Regions from separate parts of the Sphingomonas sp. GW821-FHT10F09 genome, predicted to be linked through region 2. Evidence: riboswitches for the same ligand, from Rfam matches in the RefSeq annotation. Region 2 holds a riboswitch; the other holds the start of a gene.
The links. Region 2 has a riboswitch for glycine ahead of gcvT (glycine cleavage system aminomethyltransferase GcvT). Riboswitches for the same ligand answer to the same signal wherever they lie in the genome.
Positions count from the first base shown of each region.

Region 1: linked by a shared signal. The riboswitch ahead of AC1RTO_RS18415 (L-serine ammonia-lyase) and the one ahead of gcvT (glycine cleavage system aminomethyltransferase GcvT) in region 2 are both predicted to bind glycine.

Region 1 is NZ_JBXASI010000009.1:2,562-5,965, reverse strand. Features, by position in the region: gene AC1RTO_RS18415 (L-serine ammonia-lyase) at 30-1,442, opposite strand; glycine riboswitch at 1,472-1,552, opposite strand; glycine riboswitch at 1,561-1,648, opposite strand; gene AC1RTO_RS18410 (replication initiator protein A) at 1,945-2,952, shown strand; gene AC1RTO_RS18405 (helix-turn-helix domain-containing protein) at 3,379-3,404, shown strand, end outside.
Region 2 is NZ_JBXASI010000001.1:172,889-176,292, reverse strand. Features, by position in the region: gene gcvPA (aminomethyl-transferring glycine dehydrogenase subunit GcvPA) at 1-92, opposite strand, end outside; gene gcvH (glycine cleavage system protein GcvH) at 215-586, opposite strand; gene gcvT (glycine cleavage system aminomethyltransferase GcvT) at 608-1,828, opposite strand; glycine riboswitch at 1,888-1,994, opposite strand; glycine riboswitch at 1,995-2,087, opposite strand; gene AC1RTO_RS00750 (hypothetical protein) at 2,341-2,976, opposite strand; gene ispH (4-hydroxy-3-methylbut-2-enyl diphosphate reductase) at 3,147-3,404, shown strand, end outside.

The sequences.
Region 1 (3,404 bases), on a different contig from region 2:
CTAACTCGACATGTCGACACGTAGGATCGTCAACATTCCACCACATTGACCGCCAGTCCGCCGAGGCTTGTTTCCTTATACTGCGAGCGCATGTCCTCCCCCGTCTGGCGCATCGTCTCGATCACCGCATCGAGGCTTACGACGTGGCTGCCGTCGCCGCGCAGCGCGAGATAGGCGGCGTTGATCGCCTTGACCGCGCCCATCGTGTTGCGCTCGATGCAGGGAATCTGCACCAGCCCGCCGATCGGATCGCAGGTGAGGCCGAGGTTGTGCTCCATGCCGATCTCGGCGGCATTCTCGATCTGGCGGTTGCTGCCGCCGAGCACCGCGGCGAGCGCGCCCGCCGCCATCGAGCAGGCGACGCCGACCTCGCCCTGGCAGCCCATCTCGGCGGCCGAGATCGACGCGCGCTTCTTGTAGAGCATGCCGATCGCCGCGGCGGTGAGCAGGAAGGTGCGAGCCCCCTCCCCCCGCGCCTCGGCCGACGCATCGCGCGCGACCAGCGTCTCGTAGAAGCGCAGCACCGCCGGCAGCACGCCGGCCGCGCCGTTGGTCGGTGCGGTGACGACGCGGCCGCCTGCGGCATTCTCCTCGTTGACCGCGAGCGCCCACAGGCTGACCCATTCGAACACCTCGGCCGGGTTGCTGCCGGGGACGTCGCCGGTCAGCCCCTGCGCGATCGCATGCGCACGGCGCCGGACCCTGAGGCCGCCGGGTAGCACGCCCTCCTGCGCGATGCCGCGGTCGATGCAGGCGCTCATCGCCGCGCGTACCGCATCGAGGAAGGCGTCGGTCTCCACCGGCGTGCGCCACGCCTCCTCGTTGGCGCGGACCATGTCGGCGATCGACAGGCCGCTCGCATCGCCAAGGACGAGCAGATCGGCGCCGGAGGTAAAGGGATAGCGGACCGCGACATTGGTCGCGGCGACCGGCGCGCCCTTGCGCAGGATCGCGCCGCCTCCGATCGAGAAATAGGTTTCGGCCTGAATGCTTCCATCGGCGCGGGTCGCGGTGAGGGTCATGCCGTTGGGATGTTCGGGCAGGAACTGCCGCGGGTGGAAGACGATGTCGGCGTCGGCGAAGGCGATGCCATGGTGGCCGGCGAGCAGCAGCTGCCCGCGCGCGGCGATATCGGCGAGGATCGCGGGCGCAGTATCGGGATCGAGCCGCTCGGGCTCCCAGCCGGCCAGGCCGAGGATCGCGGCGGTGTCGGTCGCATGACCGCGTCCAGTCAGCGCGAGGCTGCCGTAGAGGTCGCAGGTGGTGCGGACCGGGGGCGGCGCCCCTTGCCCCACCACGCGCTGCGCAAAGTCGAACGCGGCGCGCATCGGGCCGACGGTATGCGAACTCGACGGGCCGATGCCGATCGTGAACAGTTCGGCGACGCTGATCGGGCGATCGAGGTCGCGGTCGAGCGGTGCGGTGACGGGATCGGTGTGCATGCGGTCCTTCCGCCGGCGTCGCCGGCCTGCATGCCCCATCTGTCCCTTGCGCCTGAGATCGTTATCCCGTCGGCGGACGCCGGGTGGCGCCACTCTCCAGATGTACAGCCAGGGGTCTGGCGCCGCTGTGGTCCTTTGGCCTGAGAGTTTCCGGGGCGGTTGCTCCTTCGGCGCCGGGTTCGCCCGGTCTCTCCCACATCGATGGTCGGATGTATCCGTCGGCGGGAGCCCGCGGGTCAAGGGGCATCGCGCGGGCCACCCCGAGCATCATGTCGGTCAATGGACATGTAGACATGTCAACCGGGATGGCATGTAACCGCCATCTCGTGACATCTGCTCTCGACATGTCGACAGATCGACAGGTGATACGCGGAACGCCTGCTTATCGCCGGCTGCGGCATTTCCTACTCGAAAGCACGAACTGATGGATGTCGGCACCCCTTTTCCCTCGGTAATCCAGCTTGGGGTGCCAAAAGTTCGTGCTTTCGAGTAGGAAATGACCATGCCCCGTTCGACCACCTCTTCCCGCTCCACGCCCGCGCCATCCGGCAAGCCTGCCGGCATCCCGCAGGGCGATCTGTTCCTGCTCGACAGCCCGCTGCACGGCGAGATCCGCGGCGAGCGGTCGCTGATGGCGTTTCCCTTCTTCGCGCTCTCCAAAAACGCGTGGATGAAGCCGCTGACCTACGACCATGCGACCGTGTCGATCGAGGTGCGCCCCTCGGCGAGCGGCGTCGCGACGATCTACGACAAGGAGATCGTGCTCTACATCGCAAGCCTGATGGCGGCGAAGCTGGAAGCGGGGGAGAATGTCGAGCAGGATTTCATCTTCACCGCGCACGACCTGTTCTCGGTCACCGGCAGCAACCATTCGGCGCGCTCCTACGGGCGGCTGTCGGAGGCGCTCGAGCGGCTGCAGGGCACGCAGATTAAGACCAATATCGAAGCGGGCGGGGAGGGGGAGGAGGGCTTCTTCTCGTGGCTCTCCGAAGCAAAACTCCATTATACCAAGACCAAGAGCGGCGAACGCCGGCTGAAGGCGGTCAAGGTGCGGCTATGCGACTGGCTGTTCCGCGCGATCCTGCTCGATCGCCACGTGCTCGATTATGCCGCCGCCTATTTCCAGCTGGGGCCGATCGAGCGGCGGATCTACGAAGTCGCACGCTCGACCTGCGAGGGCGACGGGCTCGACATCGATCTGGCGACCTTCCGGCTGCAGATCGGCTATCAGAACCCGCTGTCGAACTTCAAGGCGGCGCTGAAACAGATCGTCGCGACCGACAGCATCCCCGACTACCACCTCGAGCTGGTCGAGGAGACGGCGGGGGAGGGGGGCGATGCCACGCCGCGCCGCGGCCGGCGCGCACCGCAGGCGCGCGTGGTGATCATGCCGAGGCCCCATGTGCCGGCGCTGCAGACGCTCAACGACGCGACCGCCGGCCGCGGCGCGGGCGATGCCGAATCACCCGCCGGGACACCAGTCGAGTCGGAACCCGACGTCGCGGGCTGATTCGCGGGGTGCGGGGCAATTGTTACTCGAAAGCACGAATGAAATGGCGTGCATTGTTACTCGAAAGCACGAATCGCGGGGCAATTGTTACTCGAAAGCACGAACTTTTTCGGTTTAAATACTCGAAAGCACGAACCGTAGCCGCTTCCGCTGTTGGATCATTGCTGCAAAAAGATGGCACACGTGGCCATGCCGGCCGCGGCGATGTTCAGGATGCGGCCGTGACCACATAAAGGAAAGCCCGGCACGAAGGCCGGGCATCCCAAAAGAGCTGTTCAAGAGAGCAGGCATCGCCAAATGCCCGACACGTGAAACTTAGCAGGTCACGGCTTTCCAAATAGCTCCGAACCCAATCCGGTTCAAGGATGCGCGTTTCGCGCCACGGATTTTTTCGTCTCCGGTCCCGGCCCCACAAGGGGATGGAAGATGATGGCGTTTACCCTAGGGGAAGC
Region 2 (3,404 bases):
GGCACGTCGACGAACAGGTCGTCGATGCTGGCGGCACCGATGACCGACAGCATCGCATCACGGTCGGGCTGGGTAAGCGGCAGGTAGCGCATCAATTACTCCCTAAACCCCTCCCCTTCGGGGGAGGAGCAAGGGGTGGGGGAGGTCTCATCGAGACCAGCGCCTGCGGACAGGCCCCACCCCGACCCCTCCCCCGAAGGAGAGGGGCAAAGACTTACAGCTTCGAGGCGAACGCCGCGTAGGCGGTTTCGTCCATCAGCGATTCGAGCTCCGACGGGTCGCTGAGCGTGATCTTGAAGAACCAGCCCTCGCCCTCGGCATCCGAATTGACCAGCGACGGGTCGTCGACCAGCGCCGCATTGCCCTCGATCACGTTGCCCGACACCGGCGAATAGACGTCCGACGCCGCCTTGACCGATTCGACCACCGCGGCCTCGTCGCCCTTGGCCAGCTGCTTGCCGTCTTCCGGCACGTCGACGAACACGATGTCGCCGAGCTGGCCCTGCGCATATTCGGAGATGCCGACGGTGCCGATGTCGCCATCCACGTCGACCCATTCGTGATCTTCGGTAAAGTAACGGCTCATCTCACTTGCCTCCCAGGATGTTCAAAGCTGCCGGACGTAGCGGTGGGGAACGAACGGCATCGGCACGACCGTCGCCGCATGGATCTTGCCGCGCTGGACCAGCTGCACGGCCGTGCCGGCGGCGGCGAGCGCGGTCGGGATATAGGCCATCGCGATCGGCGCGCCGACGCTGGGGGCGAAGCCGCCGCTGGTGACGCGGCCGATCACCGCACCATCCGCATCGACGACGCTCGCGCCCTCGCGCACCGGCTGGCGCCCGGCGACCGACAGGCCGACGCGCTTCACCGCGGCGCCGTCCGCACGCTCGGCGAGGATGCGCGCCGCACCGGCGAAGTCGGCGGCCTCACGGCGGCGCTTCGACAGCGCGAACCCAAGGTCGGCCATCACCGGCGTCGTCTCGGGATCGAGGTCGTGGCCATACAGCGGCAACCCCGCCTCGAGCCGCAGCGAGTCGCGCGCGCCGAGGCCGATCGGCTTCACTTCCGGCTCGGCACAGATCGCGTCGGCGAAGTCGGCGGCGGCCTCGGCGGGGATCGAGATCTCGACGCCATCCTCGCCGGTATAGCCCGAGCGGCTGATCCACAGCGCATGGCCGTTCCAGTCGAACGCGCCCGCGGTCATGAACACGAGGGTTTCGACGCCGGGGATCAGCCGCGCGACCGCGGCGACCGCCTTCGGCCCCTGCACCGCGAGCAGTGCCTGATCCTCCATCAGGTTCATCGTGATGGCGTCGGGCAGCACGTCGAGCAGATAGGACAGATCGTCATATTTGGTCGCGCCGTTGACGACGACGTAATAGCTCGCCTCGCCGAAGGGATGCGCGCCCTCCTCGGGCAGCCGCGTCGCCATCAGGTCGTCGAGGATGCCGCCCTCGTCGTTGAGCAGCAGCGAATAGCGGATTTTGGTGGGGCCGAGGCCGCCGATATCGCCCGGCAGCACCGCTTCGAGCGCCCTGGCGACGCCCGCCGCATCGATGCCGTCGCCGGTGAAGCCGACCTGGCCCATATGGCTGACGTCGAACAGGCCCGCCGATTCGCGCACCCACAGATGCTCGGCCATGATGCCGTCGTACTGGACGGGCATCTCATAGCCGGCGAACGGCACCATCCGGCCGCCGCGGGCGCGGTGCCAGGCGTCGAGCGGGAGTTGCAGGATCGCGGGCTCGTCGCCTTCGTTCAGGTCGTCGAGCGGGTCGGCCCCGACTAACGTCTCAGCGAGAATGTCTGGCAGCGTATCGCTCATCAACCGTCTCCAAAAAAGGCACGCGACCGAAGCGCGGCCGGGGGCCGCATCCGATCCGTCATACCCCCTCTGTCACGGTGACCTGAGAGCTTTGACCCGATGTCGCGAAACGCCGGGCTTACCCCTTCGGTGGCTCCTCAAAGGAACGCTTTCCAGAGTGTCGATGAGGCGGCGCGCGGTCCGTGGTGCCTGAGAGATTCCGGGGTGGTTGCTCCTTCGGCGGCCTCCTTGTGAAGAGGCTCTCTCCCGCGCGCGCCCATGCCGGTTGCCCGGCATCGACCCGGCGATCTGTGGCGGCGCAGCATGGCTTAGTCAATCGGGAAAGACGCCCATCCTACCCTCTCTCGCAGGGAGGGGCCGGGGGTGGGTCGCGTGCGCGCGATACGGACGCCGTCGAACGCGAGGCGAGCGGTACGCCCGGGCGTCACCAGCCCGCCGGACACCCACGCGTAACCGTCGTCATCCCCACGCAGGCGGGGATGACCAACGACGCGGAGGCTTACGCCGCGACCTTACCGCTGCGCGTTATACTTCAGCTGCTCGTCGGTCAGCTGGAACCCGACCAGCGCCTCGAAGCTCGCCCGCAGGACGGCGGACCGCACCTCGGGCCGCGACAGCGGATCGGTCGCGGCATCCTCGTCGCCCGCCTTGCGCTTGCGGGTCAGCTGTTCGCGCACCTCGTCGGGTAGCGTCGCCGCCGACCGCGCGATCTGCGTCGAGGCGGTGCCGCTCGCCTGCGCGCGTGCCTGCCCGGCGTCGAAGTGGATCGCGATCTGGCCCTTGCGCTTCGCCGTCACCGCCGACCCGCCGCGGACGATCGCGATATAATAAGGCAGCACGATATCGCGCGGACCGTCGGTGCGGGCGCGCCGCGCCGCGACGTCGAAGGTCACCGCGGTCGCGATCTGGTCGCCCGCGTCGTTGCAGGTGCCGCGCACGTTGGTCATGTTCGCCACCACGTCGATCGCGCTCGCATCGCGGCTGGTGACGGGATCGAACAGCGTGATGTCGCCGGTGCCGGCGGCGACGCCGACCGTCGGGCAGGCCGAGCGCACGGCGGTGATGCCGCCTTCCACGATCTCGCCCTTGCCGGCGCACCCGGAGAGGATCAGGCCGAGGGCGGTGAGGCCGAGAAGCGGAGTTTTCACGGAGACGCGTACCTTTGTCGAACGGACGGGATGCGGCGCCGGACGGCTCCGACGGTGCGGCACGCAGCATAGGAACCGGCTGTCGCGGGTGCAAGCAATCGCGTGCTCCCGCGCGCTTGCCCAATCGCGGACTTCCGCGCGCGCGTCCAATCGCGTAGGAGCGCTGCATCATGGCCTCTCTTTCCCAGGTGGACGGCGCGAAGCCGGTCCTCGAGCTGCTGATCGCAGCCCCCCGCGGCTTTTGCGCCGGCGTCGACCGCGCGATCCGCATCGTCGAACTCGCGATCGAAAAGCATGGCGCGCCCGTCTATGTCCGGCACGAGATCGTCCACAACAAGTTCGTCGTCGACACGCTGAAGGCGCAGGGCGCGATCTTCGTCGAGGAACTCGACCAGGTGCCCGACGGCGCGCCGGTCGTCTTCTCCGCG